2 regions of the Microbulbifer jejuensis genome follow, and region 1 is predicted to be linked to the other one. Evidence: predicted binding sites of a transcription regulator. Region 1 holds the regulator's gene; the other holds the start of a gene.
What was found. The regulator LexA, encoded in region 1, represses DNA repair genes until DNA is damaged. The targets are predictions, from matches to a motif close to ACTGTNTNTANANACAGT.
Positions count from the first base shown of each region.

Region 2: a site for LexA is predicted at 5,944-5,961, ahead of ACL7TT_RS14025 (PA0069 family radical SAM protein). Genes of this name have one in related genera too.

Region 1 covers NZ_JBLBUB010000005.1:101,023-111,979, forward strand. The annotation lists gene ACL7TT_RS04835 (porin) at 1-446, shown strand, start outside; gene ACL7TT_RS04840 (bifunctional 2-methylcitrate dehydratase/aconitate hydratase) at 585-2,129, opposite strand; gene ACL7TT_RS04845 (cold-shock protein) at 2,579-2,794, opposite strand; gene ACL7TT_RS04850 (mechanosensitive ion channel family protein) at 3,071-4,189, opposite strand; gene nagZ (beta-N-acetylhexosaminidase) at 4,241-5,257, opposite strand; gene ACL7TT_RS04860 (TetR/AcrR family transcriptional regulator) at 5,305-5,937, opposite strand; gene ACL7TT_RS04865 (LOG family protein) at 6,364-7,002, opposite strand; gene lexA (transcriptional repressor LexA) at 7,162-7,767, shown strand; gene ACL7TT_RS04875 (hypothetical protein) at 7,836-8,093, opposite strand; gene ACL7TT_RS04880 (DUF6586 family protein) at 8,196-8,690, opposite strand; gene topA (type I DNA topoisomerase) at 8,687-10,957, opposite strand, start outside.
Region 2 covers NZ_JBLBUB010000021.1:7,963-18,919, forward strand. The annotation lists gene ACL7TT_RS14000 (RHS repeat-associated core domain-containing protein) at 1-1,932, shown strand, start outside; gene ACL7TT_RS14005 (hypothetical protein) at 1,920-2,372, shown strand; gene ACL7TT_RS14010 (FAD-dependent oxidoreductase) at 2,560-3,627, shown strand; partial or broken gene ACL7TT_RS14015 (helix-turn-helix domain-containing protein) at 4,068-4,331, opposite strand; gene ACL7TT_RS14020 (GIY-YIG nuclease family protein) at 4,469-4,789, opposite strand; gene ACL7TT_RS14025 (PA0069 family radical SAM protein) at 4,842-5,930, opposite strand; gene ACL7TT_RS14030 (cation:proton antiporter) at 6,160-7,404, shown strand; gene ACL7TT_RS14035 (TatD family hydrolase) at 7,723-8,511, shown strand; gene ACL7TT_RS14040 (aminotransferase class V-fold PLP-dependent enzyme) at 8,508-10,172, shown strand; gene ACL7TT_RS14045 (acyltransferase family protein) at 10,178-10,957, opposite strand, start outside.

The DNA of each region.
Region 1 (10,957 bases):
TAAATGAGGCAGGTGACGAAATACTCAGGGAGATCACCCGGGAAAACGGGGCTTCCGTCTCGATCGCCTACGACAACAACGGTGTTTACCTGGCCTACGCTGTTGACCAGGACGTTGAAGAAAATGACCGTGACGTTCAGCGCTTCGTCGCCCAATACAATCTTGGCCCCCTCCAGGTCGGCGCCCTTTTCGAAGATCAGGAAAAAGCTGACGGCAGCAACCAGGACGGCTGGATGGGTTCTGTTGCCTACAAGATCGAGCAATGGACCCTGAAAGCCCAGTACGGCCAGTCCGACATTGTCAAGGAGGACGGAAAAACCTACAGCCTTGGGGTCGACTACAAGTTCAACAGCGCGGCCAAGGTTTTTGGATTCTACACCGATGAAAGCGCAGATGCAGGCTACGACCGCAGCTACGCTGGCATCGGTGCCGAGTACAAATTCTAGGAGCACTTGATACGCCGGCGACTCCAATTGGGAAGGGCCATCTGATCACCCCACCCTGTGAGTGCTTGAATAGGCGGCCACTGGCCGCCGCATTAATGCCCACCTGGCAGTCCTTCCCCCCGCTGACGACACGGGGCACTAAATCACCAATAAATCCATAAACCGATGTACCGGCAGGTTCCGGAGGCGTCGCAAGTCCTGGCATAACGCCAAAATTTTCTCCATTTGGCCCCGGGGAAAGCGGGAAGCCAGGTTCTGGCGAAACTTGTTCTCCAGCAGTGGAATTCCCTCCTGCCGGCGACGGCGGTGTCCAATGGGGTATGCCACCTCGATCTTTTTTGTCGAGCTGCCGTCTCGAAAAAAGACCTGCACTGCATTGGCAATAGAGCGTTTGTCCGGGTCCAGGTAATCCCTCGAGTAGCAGTTGTCCTCAACCACCGCCATTTTGTCGCGCAGCACATCAATTTCCGGATGCGCCCTATGGAAATCATCTTGGTAGTATTCAGCCTGCAGATTGCCAAATAACAGTGACACGGCAACCACATACTGGAGACAGTGATCTCTATCTGCCGCATTCGCCAAAGGGCCGCGTTTCGAGATAATACGGATCGCCGACTCCTGCGTTGTCACCACAATCCTGTCGACCTCTGTAAGCCTTTCAACCACTTGCGGGTGCAGCGCAATGGCTGCTTCACAGGCAGTCTGGCTGTGGAACTCGGCCGGAAAGGAGACCTTAAACAGAATGTTCTCTATCACATAAGACCCATAGCCACAGGAAAATTGAAACTGCCGGTCTCCCTCCAGCTTTACTTTCTGATCCGCATTGGTTTTGCTAAAACAGACATCGTAAAAACCCCACTGATGTGCGCTGAGGGCAGTGGGCACTCCCATTTCCCCAAGCACTGCCATCTGCGCAAGCCATAGACCCCTAGATGAGGCATCCCCCGCTGCCCAGGACTTGCGCGAACCGGTATTGGGGGTGTGCCGATAGGTGCGCAGGGCGCTGCCATCCACCCAGGCCAGGGATACCGCCGCCATTATTTCCGCTCGACTGCCACCTTTCATCCAGGCCGCGACCGCCGCTGAAGCCACTCGCACCAACAGTACATGGTCCAAGCCAACGCGGTTAAAGCTGTTTGCCACCGCCAGCACGCCCTGAATTTCGTAGGCTTTGACCATGGCCTCAAGTACTTTTTGCATCGGCACTTGGGGGCCACCCTGTACCCGCTGCTGTTGCGACAGATAATCGCCCACCGCGAGTATAGCGCCCAGGTTATCCGAGGGATGACTCCACTCCGCGGCCAACCAGGTATCGTTAAAATCCAGCCAGCGTATTGTACAGCCGATATCCCAGGCCGCTTTCACAGGGTCCAGTTGAAACCGGGTGCCCGGCACTCGCGCGCCACCGGGCACCCAGGTCCCCTCCACCAAAGGACCCAGCAACTTGGTACATTCGGGAAAGCGCAGCGCCAGAAGAGCGCAGCCAAGGGCATCCATCAGGCAATAGCGTGCGGCATCCCAGGCTGCATCGGAATCAATAGAGTAATTCAGGACATAGTCAGCGATATCCTGAATCACAGGATCGTAATCGGGCCGCGTATTCTGGTCGATGCCGGGGTGCATAGCGGGACTTCCATGTCGAAGAAGAGCATAACGGGCAGCTGCTTTTACTACCCAGTTCATCGTGGATACCAACCACCAGGACTCATACCATTGTATTCAAAAGACACTGACCGGCCGGATACCTGTTTGATTCACGCTATGTCCCGGTTTGCCACCATTGCCAAAAAATACTGTGAAAGCGAAAAAAAAACGAATATACGAAAGCCTCTGCACCCAATTATTCACAACATCAATAAACGCTAGGGCGAGCAGCGCCGCCTGGCTGCCACCCCTTGAATACCAACAGCAATGTAAGTTACGCCAGTATTCCCAGGCCCGGCGGCAGCGCGCCACTAATCCTATTTATACGCTCATGCATTGGATTGCCAAGCGAGCCAGTCTGTATGATAACGAACGAAATTAGAAAAGCGGGTCGAAAGACCCGCTTTTCTAGAGGCGCTGGCAGAGCTGGCAGCTAACAATCACCCAACCCCGCACGACAACAGTTCTTTCAACGAGCAATCCGGGAATCACTCACAGGGAACAACATCTTCCGCCAGCAGTCCTTTGTCACCTTGTTGCATTTCGAACTCAACCGCCTGCCCCTCATTAAGGGTCTTATAACCCTCGCCGCGGATGCTACGGTAGTGAACAAAAATATCTTCAGTTCCTTCTCCACAGGTGATGAAGCCATAACCCCTTGCGTTATTAAACCACTTCACAGTACCTGTAACGCGATCACTCATTGAGACAACCTCATTATTGTTATTGCGCCCACCTCTATTACCCCATACGTAAAGAGGGACAAACGCCACCCTATTATTAACAGACTGCGCCATGCAGAATGCTGTCTTGAATCATCCTTTGGACAGATATCCAGCGAACGTAAACTGATTTTTAGATAAAACAGCGCCAGTGTCTAGTTTTCTATGTGAAATAGATACTAGGTTTGTACCGATATGCGTAATTAACCGTCAAAAGCTTGGCAAAGGGCAGTATCTATATGACTCACTTGTACCTTATTACACTTGCGGTGGGCTGTCACACACAGGCTCCCGTGTTAATGAAGGAATATCGGCAATATGTAAGGTAGACGTAGGAAATGCACAGGAGGCTCCATGACCCTCGACAATCCTTAAGATTGATAATAAAACCTCCTGTTTTATCTCGTGAAAACGGATCCAGTCTGTCGTTCGCGTAAACGTATACACAAAGAAATCCAGCGATGAGACGGCGAAGCTGTTGAAGTTAACGATCAGTGTTCGATTGGCATCTATTTCTGGGTGCCGCTGTAACATTGCCCTTACATCTGAAACAATCGACGCCATCAAATGCGCATCTTCATAACGGATGCCGATGGTTTCGAAAATCCTCCGATTTAGCATGCGTGAAGGGTTTTCTACCGCAATCTGGGTAAAAACACTATTGGGCACATAGACCGGGCGCAGATCGAAGGTACGTATCCGGGTAAGGCGCCAACCGATATCCTCGACTGTGCCCTCAATCTCCTTATCTGGTGAGCGTATCCAGTCCCCCACCGCAAAGGGGCGGTCCAGGTAGATCATCAGGCCACCGAAAAAATTTGCCAACAAATCCTTGGCCGCGAAACCTACCGCCAGTCCGCCGATTCCACCGAAAGCCAGCAGGCCACTCACGCTGTAGCCCAGGAACTGCATAATTACAATGCCTGAGGTAATGGCTATGGAGGCCCTGACAAGCTTACCGATCGCACGTACCGTGGTTGCATCCATCGGCTTGCCGATATAGCGCGGATTGCTCAGATTGCACTCGGTACTGTGGGAGAAACGCCAGGCAAACCAGGCCAGAACCAGGATAAGCCCTATCTCCCGCATCGGTTCTGCTACAGAGAAGATTTCCGCACCGGTGGCCTGTTCCGCATACTGTGCCGCAAACGTCAGTCCCAGCAACCACACCAAAACCTGCCCTGGGGGCGACAGTGCCCGCACCAGGGCATCATCCCAAGGGTTCTCTGTCTTTTCAGCCCGAGCCGCCAGCCGCATGACGAAACGGCCATACATCCAGGCAGCCAGTGCCGCAATCAGTACGAACAGGAAGACAATCACGATCCAGGCGCGATTCTCGCCCAACCAGGACAATAGCAAGTGCTCTACGGATTCCACTAACACCCCCTACGTTTAACAACCATACAGCCCAACTGCCCCCTCTCTCTACTAATGGTGCCAGGATAAGAGCCAGTCGCGCGTTCTGTGCCAACGGGCATTGGTTTCCAGCTCAGGCCAAGTAGTGATAGAGGGCCTGCCGCGCATGGCACTCAGGCGCGCACGGGATTCTGAATGCGGCACAAAGTCCCGCAGGGCGGCGAGCGCCTCCAGGGCGCCCTCACGACTGTTGCACACTACCCCCATATCGCAGCCGGCCTCCAGGGCAGCTCGGATTCTCTCCCCATAGCCGCCAATGACAGCAGCACCGTTCATAGACAGATCATCGCTGATAATAACCCCGCCAAAGCCGAGGCGTCCCCGCAGGATATCCTGTAGCCAGTAGCGGGAAAAGCCCACAGGTCGGCTATCAATATTCACGAAATGAATATGGGCCGGCATAACTGCATCCAACTCTGCGGTACCAATACAGTCAATAAATGGCAAGGCATCGGACTCCATCACCTGATCCAGGGTGCGCCCATCCTCGGGCAATTCCCTATGGCTGTCCTCAAGCACATGGCCGTGGCCTGGAAAATGCTTGCCGGTCGCCGCCATGCCCGCCTCCCGCATGCCCTGGATAAACGGGCGTACAAATGCGGTCAGGCGCTTGGGGTCTGCGCAAAAGCTGCGGTCACCAATGACCCGACTGCGTTGGTCATCTGCGTCCAAAACCGGCGCAAAACTGAAATCCACCCCAACTGTCAGCAATTCTGCCGCCAGCAGCCAGCCCACATCCCGCAGCTGCTCCTGTGAGGCTCGCGCGGACAGGGCCTGCAGGGATGGCAGCCGGGTAAATTCATCGCGAAAACGCTGGACTCTGCCCCCTTCCTGATCGACAGCCAACAGCAACTCCGGACGCACCGTGCGGATTGCAGTAATCAGCTCCTGCAACTGGACCCGGTTGTGATAGTTGCGCGCGAAAAAAATCACTCCCCCCACAAGCGGATGTCTCAGCAACTCGCAATCCTCACCGGAAAGCTCAAGCCCCTCAATATCGACCATAACCGGCCCCAGCGGTGCAGACATAATAAGCTCCTCGAATAGTTCCGCCGCCTGAACACCTCTGTCAGAGGCTATTTCGCAACAACCTTGAGCATGGCAGTGGCAGCTGGCACCAGTCGCTCCAGAGTCTCCGGCAAACTGCTCTGCGCACCAAAATCCTCCCTCAGGATAGCCTCTATGGCATCGAAACTCGACAACGTAAAGATGGTCGCACCCAACATAAAGTACAGGCGCCAGTAGAAAGTGACAGGGTCCACCCCGGGGAGGGCTCCTGCCAACAGGCCGGCAAAACGGCGATAGCTATCGCCATATCGGGACACGATGAAACGGCGCAAATGCCCCTGGAACTGCGTATAGGCCAACCCTAAAAGGCGCATGAAACGCTGGGGGTTGAGGCCATTTTCACTGAGACTGCCGAGCCCCACCCGGTAGAGACTCCCCAACAGGTCTTCCACATGCAGGGGCAGTCCAGATGCAGCCCGCCGGTCCAGCTCTGACTCCAGCGCGCAAGTGAACGGGGTTAAAAAACGTTCAAATACCGCCTGAATCAATGCTTTCTTTGAACCAAAGTGATAGTTGACCGCGGCCAGATTAACCCCGGCCGTGCTGGTGATTGTCCTAAGGGATGTCTCGGTAAAGCCGCGCTCCGCAAACAGAACCTCTGCGGCGTCCAGTATGCGGCTAACGGTGTCCGTATGGCTCATAAGCATTAGACCAAAATTTAAAACAGGTGTTTGATTCTGGCCAGACTAGCACATTCCACCATCGCACCGGTGACACCTTGTTCTACCCCCCCAAGTCCCCGATCAATCATCGAGGCCGTGGCCACAGTGCGTATTGGTTAGGAAAGCTATGTTGAGACGTACCACTCCCCTAGGAGCAGGTGTGGTTGGCTTAGTTATGGCTAGCCCGCCCTACTCTAGATTGCCGGGTCATTGCGATGCGAGAGGGTGCTGCCGCCAGGCCCAGGCCGGTGCGAGTCACACAATAAAGGCAGTCTGTGCCTTTGTGCCGGTTTTTCAAAAGCGTCTATCCAACAGATCTTGACCAATAGATCCTGATAGTGCGGTTTCCTCTGCGGGCTAAAATACGAAGGGAAGGTAGGCGCGGCACACAGGGAAAAACTCCGGTCACCCCTGAGGTCGCATATAATGCAGTATCAGCTCTGCCGCCTCCTCTACTGTCTCTACGATGTGGAACAAGTCCAGATCTCCTGCATCAATGCAATTTCGCTCCAAAACCGTATCCACTAGCCAGTTGTAGAGGCCACTCCAGTAGTGCCTATCCACTAGTACAATGGGAAAACGGCGTACTTTTTGCGTTTGCACCAAAGTTAGTGCCTCGAATAATTCGTCCAAGGTGCCGTAACCTCCCGGCAGCCCCACAAACCCCACAGCATGCTTGACAAACATAAATTTACGCACAAAGAAATAACGAAAATTCAAACTGATATCCTGATAGGGGTTGGCCGTTTGCTCAAAGGGAAGCTCGATATTCAAACCGATCGAAGTACCCGGCAGGTCAAAAGCACCACGATTACACGCCTCCATCAAACCCGGTCCCCCACCGGTGATAACCGAAATACCCTCTGCTGCCAATAGCTCACCCAGTTTCACGCCCTGCTGGTATTCAGAGCTATTCTCTGTAAAGCGCGCACCACCAAAAACCGTAACCGCACCACTGAGTGCGATCAGGCGTTCAATGCCATCTACCAACTCCGACTGTATGCGCAGCACCCGCCATGCCTCGGCCATTTTTGCATCCAGCATTATTCCCTCTCTGTCAGGCCTTTCAACAATCGTGTTCATTTCCTGTCTGCATAACCAATGTAGCAGCATATAGAACGGGGGTGCATTGGGATTGCAAGAACATCAATTCTGTATATAATCCCAGCAACTGTATAAAAATACAGAACTTCAGGTAACCCTATGACCAATCTCACCGCCCGACAAACCCAAGTATTGGAGCTGATCAAAGCCTATTTGGTTGAAACAGGTTATCCGCCGACCCGGGCGGAAATTGCCCAAGAGCTGGGATTCCGATCACCCAATGCCGCAGAAGAGCACCTCAAGGCTCTGGCGCGCAAAGGAGCCATTGAGATGGTCGCTGGCGCCTCCCGCGGCATTCGGATTCCCGACCACCAATCCGGCCTTCCCATCATTGGTCGTGTTGCCGCGGGTCACCCTATTCTCGCGGCAGAACACATCGAGGACTATTGCAACCTTCCCGCCAACTTCTTCCGCCCCCCTGCAGACTACCTGCTTCGGGTACACGGGATGAGTATGCGCGATGCGGGCATACTCGACGGTGATCTGCTTGCGGTACAAAAAACCGAACAGGTCAGGAATGGACAAATTGTCGTGGCGCGCATTGACGACGAGGTAACCGTTAAACGTTTCCGCCGCAAAGGCAACCAGGCGGCGGTGCAGTTGCTGCCTGAAAACGAGGACTTTGACATCCTTCGGGTGGATATGCGGGACAACAACTTTGTGATTGAAGGGTTGGCCGTGGGCGTTATTCGTCAAACCCCCTAATTTTTCACGCCTGAAACGAAAACAGCGGCCACTGGCCGCTGTTGAAACTCCCCTGGGTAACCGCTCGATCAGTGGATCGTATGGTTAACCGGCATTGCCTCCTCGTCTTCCTCAAGGTAACCAGGCTCCAGGTCATCCAGATTATGCACAGCCTCAATGCCCGCTTCCAGCATAGCGCGGGCAATAGCCACCTTATGCTTTCTCATAAACTGGAGACTCTCGTCTGAGAAATGAATACTCACCAGAGGGTCCTCCTTGTGGCCACTACGACGCAATGCCACGTCGCCATTGGCCAGTTCAATAATCTCAAAAGTTTCGGAGGACATTTGCTTTTCCTTCACCACAAATCAATTTCCGCCCAGTGTACCACAGGCTATTTATAAGTTTCAGTGGGCGCAGCCGGCGGAGCAAATGGTACACAGGTACCCTTAACACTCCTCCAAACTGGCGCGCTGCCTGCGCACCAATTCACTCAGGGCACTGTGCCACTCTAGTAGTATTTCAGCGGAAATCGCGTTAGATGCGGGGAAGGCAATACTGTGCAGTGGGATCAGGTTTGCCCCTTTCCGCACGGATTCCCTAGTGGGCGCGGGGGCAAGTTGTTGCAGCTGCTTCCAAGCTTGAAGCAGTTTACTTAACCAACTATCGGGATCAGCGCTGAGCAAGGACAATTCCCTGGCCTCACTGCTGACCACTCCCTGGCTTTCAAGACTATCCAAGATAACTTGCAAAGACTCAGGCTCGAAACCCAATTGCAATTGGATTGCCAGCTCAGCGAGGAAAGCCCTGTAGGCTTTCCATAACTGAAACAGGGCCGCCTCTTCCAGGGCCCTGCTTTGCAAGTCAGATTCGCCGGTCCTCTGTAACAACAGCTGACATTTGCGCAGTGCAGAGACAACCAACCCCGTATAGAGAGTCGTCATTGGCTGCCCTGAACTGCTTTCTTGCGCGGGGGTTTACGTCTGGCAGTGGTGCTTTTACTGCCGGTCTCCACCCGCCAAGCGCCTTCACGATAGAAAGCACGCCATCCCGTCGCTTTGCCCTCCTCCTCAGATTGCACATATTGCTGCTGCATCTTGCGACTGAAACGGACTACAGTGTCCCGCCCTTCATTGTCTTTGAGCGGGGCCGAGAAGAGGAAGCTGTACTTGGGGTCGATTTCGCTCTTGTGAGGCAGCAGCTCTTTGACCAGAGGGGCGCGTGTCTCGCGTTTTTTTGGAAACTGGCTGGCCGCCAGGAAAAGCCCGCTGGCACCGTCACGCAGGATATAGTGGTCATCCACTTTCAAGCACGACAACTCCGGCATGGGCACCGGGTCCATTTTTGGTGGCGCCGGCTGGCCACTTTTCAATAACTTGCGGGTGTTTTTACAAGCTTCATTGGTACAGCCGAAGTACTTACCAAAGCGACCGGACTTCAGCTGCATATCACTGCCGCACTTGTCGCACTCGATGATCGGACCATCGTAGCCTTTGATCTTAAAGGTGCCCTGCTCAATTTCGTAGCCGTTACAATCCGGATTGTTGCCACAGATATGGAGTTTGCGGTGTTCGTCCAGCAGGTAGCTGTCCATGGCCGTGCCGCATTTGGCACAACGACGCTTCTCGCGTAGAAGGCGGGATTCCGCTTCCTCATCCGTGTCCGCATCAACCGCCTCATCGCCGGACACCAGGTTCATGGTATTGACGCAGCGCTCCTTGGGCGGCAGAGCATAGCCGGAACAGCCCAGAAATACCCCAGTGGAACCGGTGCGAATCTGCATATGACGTCCGCATTTGCTACAGGTGATATCCGTATCGGTCGGGGTATTGCGGCGCATGCCCGCCTCGGCAGACTGCGCCTTTTCCAGGCGAGCGGAAAAGTCCCGATAGAACTCATCGAGCAACTGTTTCCAACCTTTCTCCCCTTCGGCCACCGCATCCAAGGACTCTTCCAGGCTCGCGGTAAACCCGAAGTCCATCAGATTTTTGAAGCTTTCGCTGAGGCGATCAGTAACAATATCGCCCATCTTTTCCGCGTAGAAACGCCGGTTTTCCAGGCGCGCATAACCGCGGTCCTGAATGGTGGAAATAATCGATGCATAGGTGGAGGGCCGACCAATGCCGCGTTTTTCCAATTCCCTAACCAGGGCCGCTTCGCTAAAGCGCGCAGGCGGTTTGGTGAAATGCTGTCTCGGGTCCAATTTCTGCAGTGCGAGCCTGTCGCCGACTTTGACGTCCGGCAGCACCAGATCCTCCTCCTTTTTGCCCCCAGAAGGCGCCACTTTGAGGAAACCATCAAAGCGGATAACCCGGCCCCGTGCGCGCAGTTCAAATTCACCGGCGCTGACCACGATCGAGGTAGAGGTAAATTGTGCAGGTGTCATCTGGCAGGCGACAAACTGTTGCCAGATCAGGTTGTAGAGCCTTTCCGCATCGCGCTCTACCCCGGATAGCATATTCGGGCCCATGCGTACATCGGAGGGTCGAATGGCCTCGTGGGCCTCCTGGGCACCCGTCTTGCTGCTGTAGGTGTTAGGCACTCCTGGCAGGTACTTATCGCCGTAGTGCTCGCCGATATATTCCCGCGCAGATTCCACTGCCTCCCCACTGAGGTTGGTGGAATCGGTACGCATGTAGGTAATGTGCCCCGCTTCATACAGACGCTGAGCCAGGGTCATGGTCTTCTTCACACCGAAACCGAGGCGATTACTCGCCGCTTGCTGCAGTGTCGAGGTGATAAACGGGGCTCCGGGTTTGGAGCTGGTCGGCTTGTCGTCCCGCCCGCTAACAACGAATGTACTGGACTCCAACTGTCGCGTGGCACCATTCGTCTGGGCCTCATTGACGGGACGGAATACCTGACCGGCCTGCTTTTTGACCTCAAGGCGCAGCTTGTCGGCTTTATCGGTTTTTGTGTCGGCAAACAGAGTCCAGTACTCTTCCGGGATAAAGGCGCGGATCTCCCGTTCCCGCTCCACTACGAGACGTACGGCCACAGACTGCACGCGTCCTGCGGACAATCCCCTGGCCACTTTTTCCCAAAGTAGCGGCGATACCATATACCCGACAATACGGTCGAGAAACCGCCGTGCCTGCTGGGCATTCACCCGGTTGATATTCAGGCGCCCGGGGTCTTTGAAGGCACCCTGAATCGCGGACTTGGTAATTTCGTTAAAGACCACCCGGCGATAGCGATCGTCATCACCGCC
Region 2 (10,957 bases), on a different contig from region 1:
CATTATCCAGGCAGTCCCGGCGAAAATACCAACTTTAGCTACGACAGCACTGCCGACGGCAACAAAGGCATCGGCCGCCTGACCAGCTATAGCAATGACGCCGGCAGTACCAGTTTGACCTATGACGTACTGGGTCGCATCACTCAGCAGGACGATAGCATCGCCGGGCAGGCTTTCAGCACCGGCTACCGCTACGACAGCGAAGGGCGGGTGATTGAAATCACCTATCCCTCCGGGCGTATTGTCGGCTATGAGCGCGATACCCTGGGGCGTATCGCCACAGTCACCACCCGGGAAAATGCCGAAGCGCCGGCCCAGACCCTGGTCAGCAATGTCCGCTATCAGCCCTTCGGTGGCGTTGCCGCCATGGACTACGGCAACGGTATTACCCAACACTACGGCTACGACCAGGACGGCCGTTTGCAATCGGTGAGTGTCACCGGCAGCGGAGGCGATCTTCTGTCGCAAAGCTACAGTTACAATCCGGTCGACAATATCACTGGCATCACCGACAGTCTGGATGCGGCGAAAAACCGCAGCTACGACTATGACACGCTCTATCGCCTCACCGATGACAGCTCTGTGGCTGGGCAAAACAGTTTTACCTACGACCTGCTGGGCAACCGCACCCAGCAGACCACCACAAAAAACAATACCAGCGAGGTGATCGCTTATGGCTACGAGAGCAACTCGAACCGCCTCAGCGAAAAGGGTGGTGAAGCCTGGAGCACCGATAGCGCCGGCAATACTACCAGCGCCAATGACGGCGCCAGGCAGTACACCTACAACCACGCCAACCGGCTCAACACCTACAGCGAAAACGGCACACTCAAGGGTACCTACTACTACAATGCCATCGGCCAGCGGGTACGCACCGACAAGACGGAAGACAATCTGCTGCACTACGATCTGAACGGCCAGTACCTGGGTGAAACCCACCTCAGCGCAGCTGGTGCCGTGCAGAATCGGGTGGACTATATTTACCTGGACAATATGCCCATTGCACAGGTAGAGGCTATTTACACTGGAGGGCAGGTTCAGAGTGCGACTCTGACCTACTTGCATACAGACCACTTGTACACGCCAAGGGTGGGCACCAGCCAGAATGAAACCGTGGTCTGGCGCTGGGACAGCGATGCCTTTGGGCAGTCTATGCCGGATACTGATCCGGATGGTGATAACAATCAGACTGTAGTGAACCTGCGCTTTCCTGGACAGATTAAAGTTGCTGAAGCACCATACTATTACAATTACTACCGTAACTATGAACCAATGATCGGCAGGTTCATCCAAGGTGATCCGCTGGGTTTATATGACGGTTTGAATACTTACACCTACGTTGACAACAACCCATTAATTTACACAGACCCTACCGGCGAATTTGGGGTTCTGGGTGGCGTTATTGGTGGCGTTGTTGATTTGGGACTTCAACTTGCCCAAAACGGTGGAAACCTGAACTGTGTCAATTGGGGCCAGGTTGCGGGTTCAGCAGCACTTGGTGCATTAACCGGGGGGTTAGGAAGCTTGGGACGCGCTGCTACAACGAATGCCTTTAAACACTCCGTTTCAGGAGCCAAGTGGGCAAGATCAAGCAAAAGATGGAATAATGTTCAACGGAGATACAGGAGGTATCATAATCGAAATGGATCAGCACCCCGAGGGGACTGGGAAGCGCATCACTGGGCATTTGGCCGTGGTGGCAGGACTGGCCCTAGTTGGAGAAACCATCCTCTAAATTTAAACCCGCTACCAAAGAATATTCACCGCAGAATTCATGGCTCCTGGCAAGGGCAGCCAAAGTTCAATGCCGCCCAACGGTGGTGGTATGGAACTCCAAGCTGGTATAAGCAAGGGCAAGTAGGTGGAGGCATTGCAGGAGGTGTTGCTGGGAATTCAGTAGGCGGGGGAGGAGGTTGTGAATGCAACCCTTAACCTACCCAGTTTTGATATTTAATAAGAAATTTATTCAGGGGCAACTCAACAATGAAAAAGATTTGTGTATAAGGACGCGAAAAAGCGTAGAGCAAAAACTTTTTGACGACTTAACAATTGTTGATTCGAAAGGTTATAAGTTTTCTGTTTTGGGTTATGAGGCACATGGTAGCTTTTACGTGCAAGTCAAAAATATTATTGATGTTGCCCTGGATTTTTTCTTGAGACCAAAAGAGGAGCTTTCTACCAATATTCAGTTTGAATTATCTGAGCCCGAAAAAGTCTCTTTTGAATCTGTAAAGCAGCAGCTCTCTGTGCTCATGAAAAAAAATCCCAAGTGGTTTGATCCTAAAAATGAGAATTTTAAGTCTATTGATGACAAGCTTGAATCTTATGCAAGTCTGGAGGAGCTCATTTCCCTGCTTGCTGGTTATCCATAGCTGGTTCTATTGACACTGCAAGTTCACAATGCAATTTTCACTGGCTCTTGTGATCATGTACAGCCTACACGGCATGTGCTGCATGTCTTGGGAACCCAAATAGCCGGGATGTCGGTCCTCAATTTCTTCACAAACTTTGTCATCTGCTATCGTACTGACTGACAAGTAAGGGAACTGGGTGAAGCTTGTGAAAATATTGATTGTTGGCGCTGGGCCCACTGGCCTTACAGCTGCAATTGAATTGGCCAGGAGAGGTTTACTGGCCAAGGTGATTGACCGGCGGGATAATGCATCAACGTTGAGTCGGGCTGTAGGCATCACTTCTCGTAGTCTGGAGTTGCTATCCCATTCGGGAGTTTCGGAAACGTTGATTGAGGAAGGGGTGCCGATACGCGGCGCTTGTATTTACCAGAGAGAGCGACTGGCTCTGGAGCTACCGCTGCATTCGAATCGCATCTATTTCCCAACTATCCTTGGGCTCCCTCAGGATCGTACAGAGGCGATTATGGCTAACACACTCGGGAGCATGGGCGTTGAAGTGGGATACCAAAATGAGCTTCAGGACCTGAGAGAGGAGTCCAAAGGTGTCGTGGCACTGCTCTCCAGCGGAGTGGAAGAGAGATTTGATTTGATCATTGGTGCAGACGGTATTCATAGCAAAGTGCGGGAAGCAGCTGGAATCAACTATCCAGGATTTGACCTGGAAGAAAAGTGGTCTATTGCGGATGTGGACACAGAGGGTTGGCCATCTCGTGAAAAATTCACCTTGGTGAGGTCATCGTCTGGCACAGTGGCGGTTGCGGTTGCGGTTCCGATTGGAAAAGATCGTCACCGTTTAGTGGCCAGTTGTGATAATGCTATAGATGCTTTTCCAATGGGATTGAAGGTTTGCAAGATTCATAGGGAGGGAACCTTTAAAATCTCTATTCGCCAAGCCGAGCGATACTCAAAAGGCAGGGTGCATCTTGCCGGCGATGCAGCGCACTGCTATTCACCTATAGGAGGGCGTGGTATGAACCTTGGTATTGCGGACGCTGCCGAGCTGGCTAAGCGCATTGTGGAGAGACGACTTTCAGGCTATTCAGAGCTGCGTCACCGCGAAGATAAAAAAATCATAGAGATTACCGAGCGTGTCCGCAAAATCGTCACCGGAAGGTCCATAAAAGCAAGGCTTGAATTTAGAGCTTTCCTTGCTGTTGCCAGCTCCCTACCTGTGGTGCGCAGAAAGCTGGGGCAGTTTGTAGTTGAGTTCTGAAGTGCTTTATAGTGGCCAGTTGACCGAAAGCCGTTGACCACTTCAGAGCCATTACAGAGCCTGGTCCCGATCAACCATCACTAGAAAATAACAGCTACGATGGCCTTGATCGCCTGGTGCAGAGTATTCAAGATAGTGGCAACCTTGTTGCTGCCAGTACCCAGTCTGCCGAAGCAGGTGCGATGACAGAAGCAGCGTAGTGCGCAGCTTGACCTTTCTCCCTAAATTAGCACCATGACCTCGATGAGATTTCCAATTAACCTAACGGGATGGAGGTCTCACAATAAAGAAGTGATCTTGCCCACCAACGACGGACACTCTCTTAAGCGATAAACTACGCGACAGAGGTAACCCATGGCAAAACCAAAGAAATCAATCAAAACCACTCGCAAGCAATACTCCGAGGAGTACCGGTCAGAGGCCCTGGCGCTGGCGGCTACCTGCCCATGAGCAGGCTCTTCAAGGGCATAAGCCAGCACTGCTTCTTCGATAGCTGAGTCAACGCGATTCTTGTGATTTGGCACCCGCCGGTTCTTCTCCAGCAGGGCGTCCACGCCGCCGCTGGATACGGCCTCTTTGTAACGAGAGAAGGTGTCTCGCGATACGCCGAGCATCTTGCAGGCTTTGGAGATTTTGCCGAGTTCTTCCTCCAGATTGAGCAGACCGGCCTTGTGTTTAATGATGCGATCGTTAGTATGAATCATGGGGTTTATCCTTGGTTTTGGTTTCAGGTTTCGTCACCTTCATCAAAACCGGTAAACCCCCCCCTTTTCAAGGAGATGTGTCAGATTTGGTCTGAACTAATACAAATCAATAGGCTACATCCAAACGGGAACAGCCCCTAAGGGATCTGAGTTTTTTTGTCCCGCAACTTCCCCGTTGGCCGGATACCTACATGGGGCAGCGGCTCTTTGCCGGCAATAAGCCCCTCCTTTTTCTGCTTGGGCCACCGCTTGATTGCCCTTTCCAGCTTTAGTGCTGTTGGTTTGTCCGGGGTTTCGGTCTGGTATTCCAAAGTGAGTGGTCCCTTGCCGCGCAGGGCCTTGGCAGCTCTGGCACCACCGCTACAGTGTTCGGCAAAGCGGCGCTGGGTGTCTGTGGTGATTCCTGTATAGAGTGTGCCGCTGCCCGTGCGGATCAGATAGACAAACCAACAACCCATCCAATAGCCCACCTGCTCAAAGTCTGTTTATAGTACATACCATCTGCTGCCGCTAGAATAACGCGCGCTGCTCACCGGGTTGGGGCGGGGGCCGGAATCGACTGCAGTCTAGCGACAGGCTGCGGTCATTCAAGCCCAGCTTTTTGGTGGCAACATGAAAGCGTCGGCGCAATAACTGTGCAAACACCCCGGTACCGGTACGGCGCTGGGAAAAGTCGCTTTGATAGTCTTGCCCCCCGCGGCTTTGCCGTATCAGGCTCATAACGTGTCTGGCCTTTTGCGGGTAGTGTACCGCGATCCATTCGCGGAACAATGGCGCCACCTCATAGGGTAATCGCAAAAGAATATAGGCGGCGTGCTCGGCGCCGACATTGCGGGCAGCGGTGAGGATAGCCTCCAGCTCACAGTCATTGAGTGCCGGGATCATCGGCGCCGCGAGTACTGCGGTGGGTATCCCGGCGCTGCTCAGTTGCTCGATGATACGCAACCGGGCAGACGGGCCCGCCGTACGGGGTTCCAGCTTTCTCTTCAAGGCGTTGTCCAGTGTGGTGACACTAATTGCGACCTGGACCAGCTTGTCCTGGGCCATCTCTGCAAGAATCGGTAAATCGCGCAGGATCAGCTGCCCCTTGGTAATAATGGTTGTTGGATGTTGGAACTGCTGCATTACCTGGATTAATGCCTGGGTGATGCATTTTTCTTTTTCAAGCGGCTGGTAGGGGTCGGTGTTTGTGCCCAGTGCTATGGGGCTGCACTGGTAATTCCGCCTGCGCAGCGCCTGCGCCAGCAGGGCCGCGGCGTTCGGTTTAAAGAATATCCTGCTCTCGAAGTCAAGGCCGGGTGAGAGATCCATGTAGGCATGGGCGGGGCGGGCATAGCAATAGATACATCCGTGCTCACACCCTCTGTAAGGATTGATTGACTGGGTAAAGGGGATATCGGGCGATTGATTGGTGGCAATGATCGATCTGGCCTTTTCTTCGACAGCTTCGGTGAGCAGGCGCTCCAGCGGCTCGGCTACCACTGCCCAGCCGTCACTCTCGCGGGTGCTTGAATGATGGGTAAAGCGCCCGGTGATATTACTGGCCGCACCGCGCCCCTTGTGGTGGCGCGGCGGGTTGGCGTTGTTGTTATCGGACATAGGCGCAACCTTAACTGTATGTATGTACAGTTTATGGTGATGCCCGCATTGTGCGCAAGCTATTCTTTGGGGAGCTACATTAGGGAAAAAGGTTGTTGAGAGCCCCCATTGTGTGGGGTTTGGCCTGCACATTCTGCCTATTGACGAAAACCGGGGAATGGCTATTGTATAAAGCTATTAGAGTCAACATTTCTATTGCCAGCTTGATAATCCGCAAGGGGACAAACCAGTGAGCGATGTAGTCACCATCGTAGGACAGGGGCTTTACCTGGCTCTGGCGGCGGTCATTGGGCTGGGCATTGCACGTATCCTGCGCATAGATAACACACTTGGCTGCCTAATCGCCGGTGTCCTGGCTGCCCTGTTGTTGCCAGTGATCGAGTACGACACCGGACTGCGGGCAACCAGTCTGCGTGAGCTGGTTTTCTTCGTTATTCTTCCTGTTCTGATTTTTGAATCGGCCTGGCAACTGGAACCAAAAATACTGAAGCGCTGGATAGGTCCGATTTTATTGTTTTCTACCTTGGGCCTGGTTGTCTGCGCCTTTCTTATCGCGGCAATCACTTATTATGGTATCGGCCACCCACAGGGATTCCCCTGGGTCGCAGCCCTGTTGACGGGCGCGATTCTCGCCGCTACCGACCCTGTATCGATAGTGAATTTATTGCGGCGGGGACAGAGTGGGCAGGATGTGGTGACGCTCATTGAAGGGGAGAGCCTCTTTAATGACGCTGCAGCGGTGGTTTTCTACTCCCTGATGCTGGGGTTGGCAACTTACTCTCTGATGGAGGGTTCGGCGATGGGGCTCGAGGCCCCGTCATTGAGTGCCGGTTCGGTAGCACTGTATTTTTGTATGATTTTTTTTGGCGGTGTGGCCTGTGGGCTGGTATTTGGCCTGGTCACCACCCTGATCATCCTGTTCCTGCGCTCCCCCAGTGCAGCATTGATGACCCTGGTCATTGCCGCGTTCAGCAGCTTCTATCTGGCCGAAAGTGTGTTGAAGGTATCCGGTATTATTTCAGTGATGGTTTGTGCCATTGTGGCCCGTTCCTGTTTGCGCAGACAGAGCAAAACCTATCTGGCTGATGCCGAGCCGACCTGGGAGTGGCTGGGATTGCTGTTTACAGCCATCATCTTTGTCATTATGGGATTGGTGATTACCTTTGAGATGTTCACGCACCAGTGGCTGGCCATGCTGATCGCAACGGCGGCAGCCCTGGGTTCGCGGGCGCTTTCGGTGGTATTGATCGCGCCGCTCACCAGATTTGTCGGTCCGCCGATTCCAAAGTCCTGGCGACTGCTGATGAGTTGGGGTGGCTTGCGCAGTGTTATTGCCGTGGCACTGGTTCTGTCTTTACCGGTTGAGTTGCCTTACTGGTGGACAATCCAGTCCATGGTGTTTGGTGTGGTCCTTTTCTCTCTACTGGTGCAGGGTACTACCAGTGCACGCCTGATCAAAAAGTTGCAACTGTAAGGGTATCCCCTGCCGGGAGTATCACTCCAGCCCAGTTCACCCAGGCACTCCTTGGGCATTGCCGAACCGCCCGCTAGCAGCCAGAGGTCATCCAGTGAGGCCCGGTGCTGACAGGCCGGCTTTGAACGGCTGGAACTTGTTGTCCTTCAGGGATTTTCCAACGGGCCACATGCTGGGGATTCGGCAAAGGTCGCTCTTTTCAGGCCGGTGCAGACCGTTACAATACAGGGAATGCCCCGCAATGGCTTCGCTGTTTGATACCGGGCAGATAGGTAACGACTGTCCCGTGCCAGGATGCGGGCAAGCCCGGAGAACTCAGTGAAATTGATCGACAGCCATTGTCATTTTGACTTTGATGCCTTTGCACCGGACAGGAATTGGGTTTGGCAAAGGTGTATGGCTGCCGGTGTCAGCCGGATGATTATCCCTGGCGTTTGCGAAGCTCAGTGGCAACCCCTGGCAGATCTGGTCCAAGACCAGCCGGGCTGGTATGCGGCTGCGGGTATTCACCCCTGGTGGGTAGGCAAGATACAGGATTTGACCGTATCGGCAGAGGGACTGGATCAGCTCGGTCACGCCCTCACCTCGCATCTGCGCAAATACGCCTGTGTGGCGGTCGGCGAGTGTGGCCTGGATACCACCATAGAGACCCCCCTGGCCCTGCAAGAGGCCGTGTTCCGGTTACAGATAGAGGTGGCCTGTGCGTTGCAACTTCCCCTGGTATTACATGTACACCGTACACACAATGCCGTGTTGCGGCTGCTGAAACACTATCGCCCTCCCCGCGGTGGAGTTGTGCACGCCTTTAGTGGCAGCGAGCAGATGGCCGGGGATTACTGGCAGTTGGGTTTTTACCTGGGGGTGGGTGGCGCCATCACCTATCCACGCGCGACGAAAACGCGCCGCACGTTTTCCCGAGTGCCGCTGGAGAGCCTGCTGCTGGAATCTGATGCACCGGATATGCCCTTATCGGACCGGCAGGGGCAGCGCAACAGCCCCGAATACCTGCCTTTAATCGCTGCAGAGCTGGCAAAGTTGCGCGGCGTTTCTGCTGATGAGATCGCCAATACAACCCGTCACAACACCGAGACAGTATTTTCCCTATGAGCTTTTCGGCAGAGGCATTCAAACGGCAGTTTCCACTTTTTGCCCAAGAGGAAAATGCGGAGCTGGTTTACCTGGATAACGCGGCGACCACACAGAAGCCTCTGTCGGTGATCAATGCCGTGCGCGATTATTATATGCACAGCAGCGCCAACACCCACAGGTCCAGCCACCGGCTCGCCCGCAAAGCCACCGAAATGGTGGAGCGGGTGCGCAGGCAGGCAGCAGAATTTGTCAATGCCGCCAGCCCCAATGAAATGGTCTTCTGCCGCGGTGCCACCGAAGCCCTGAATCTGCTTGCCCACTGCCTGTGCAGTAGTCTCGCTCCCGGCGATGAGATCGTAATTTCCACCGCCGAGCACCATGCCAACATCGTGCCCTGGCAGATGGCGGCCGAGCGATATCAATTGACACTGCGTTTTGTGCCCGATACGGCGGGTGTTCCCCGGTTTGACCAGCTCAGCACCGTGCTGAATGAGCGCACCCGGGTGGTTTCCCTCACTGGAGGCGCCAACGCAATCGGGCTGCGCCCGGATTTGGCCCAGGTGCGCCGGCAAGTGCAACACACACGCAGTGTGTGGATTGTAGATGGCGCCCAACTGGCGGCGCATGAAGTGGTTGATGTACAAAAAATTGGCTGTGATTTCTTTGTGTGCTCTGCGCACAAGTTCTACGGGCCCACCGGTATCGGACTGCTGTATGGGCGCGAAGCATTGCTGGAAGCCATGCCCCCCTGGCTCGGCGGTGGAGAGATGATTTCAGAAGTCGGGTTACAAACCAGCCGCTACGCCGGGTTACCGCATAAATTCGAGGCCGGCACCTCCCCGCTGGCAGCGATCGCCGGCCTTGGAGCCGTGCTGGCGTTTCTTGCCCGGCAGGATCGCAGGGCTATGGCCGCGCACGAACAGAAGCTGGTGCACTGGTTGCATCGCGAACTGGAGGCATTGCCAAACTTTCAGCTGGTGAGTCAGGCCCGCAACCACCTGGGTATTGCGGCCTTTGTGCCGGTACAGGGCAGTGCCGCTGATCTTATGCACTGGCTGGATGAACGGGACATTGCCGTACGCGTGGGACACCACTGTGCGCAACTGCTGGGCCGGGCCGGCAGCAATCCGGTCACGGTGCGTGCCTCGGTGGCCGCTTACAATACCGAGAGCGATATCCGGACTTTTTTACAGGCCCTGGAGGCGTATTGTGATTTCCAGCAGCCGCCTGCGGGGCAGTTACAGCGGGAAAGTGGCAGTGGTCCCCGAGACGACTTTACCCGGTTGTCACTGGCGGATTTGACTTCCCAGCGCAATTGGCAGGATCGCTACCGGGTGTTGTTACTTTGGGGCAAGGTTATTAGCCACAAACCGGAAATTCGCAGTCCGGGAAAACTCGTTCGCGGTTGCGAATCCCAGGCCTGGTTGGTGCACTGGCAGGAGGGTGGGCGCCATTTCTTTGAATTGGACAGTGACAGCCGCGTGGTTAAGGGTTTGGGGGCACTGCTGCTGTCACAGATTGATGGGCGCACTGCCGGGGAGATCTGCGCACTTGATCTGCCCCGGCTGTTTGAAGAATTGGGGCTGGGTAAACACCTCAGCCAGTCCCGCAGCAATGGGTTTTACGCCTTGATGCGCCAGGCCCTGCAGCAGGTGGAGGTCAGCCGGGCGCAGACATGATGCCTTCAGGTGCCCTGGGCCAGGCTGCTCGCTGCCGGGCTGCGTTTTCCTGTGAGGGGCTTCAAGCCGAACAGTAAGCGCAGCAGTGGCACCCGGCGAATAAGCAGTTCGTGTATTAGCAGGCACCCTGCAACGGTAATCAATAAAACCAGCAGGGGCTCGAATACTGGCCCCAGGGGCAGGCTACCTAACGTAAATACGGCAGTAACCGTGATGGTCTGGTGCAGAATGTAGCAGGGATAAACAGCCTCGTTGGCATAGGGCAGCCAGCGAAAGGGCTTGTTTAGGTAGCGATAGGCACAGGCCAGTACCGCCAGTAACCAGAACCAGCGATTGGCGTAAACGATGACCAAGTGGATAAACGATTGCCCGTAGAAGGCGTCTTCCGGCAAGATTTTGTCGAAGAACAGGAACAAGCTGTAACTGAGCGCTGCTGCAACCACCAATGGAATACACCAGTGCGACAGCAACTGCCAGGGTGCCCGGTTACTGACGAGCAGATAACCGCAGAGGAAGAAGGTGAAAAACTGGGCGTGGGTATACCAGTCGCCGATCACTGCGTAATTAATGCCGCCAAAACGCGGGAAGAGAAAAAGACCGTACAAAGTAAGCGGCAACAAGGGCAGGAGCAGGAGTTGCCAGACACGGATTTCAGCGATCCAAGCTGTCAGTTGCTGTTGCCGCGCCCGCAGCCATAGGGCAACGGGTATGACGGCCACCGTGTAGCAGAGCAGGTAGGGCAGATACCACAGGTGGTTCCAGGTAATGCCGACATGGCTGCCGGT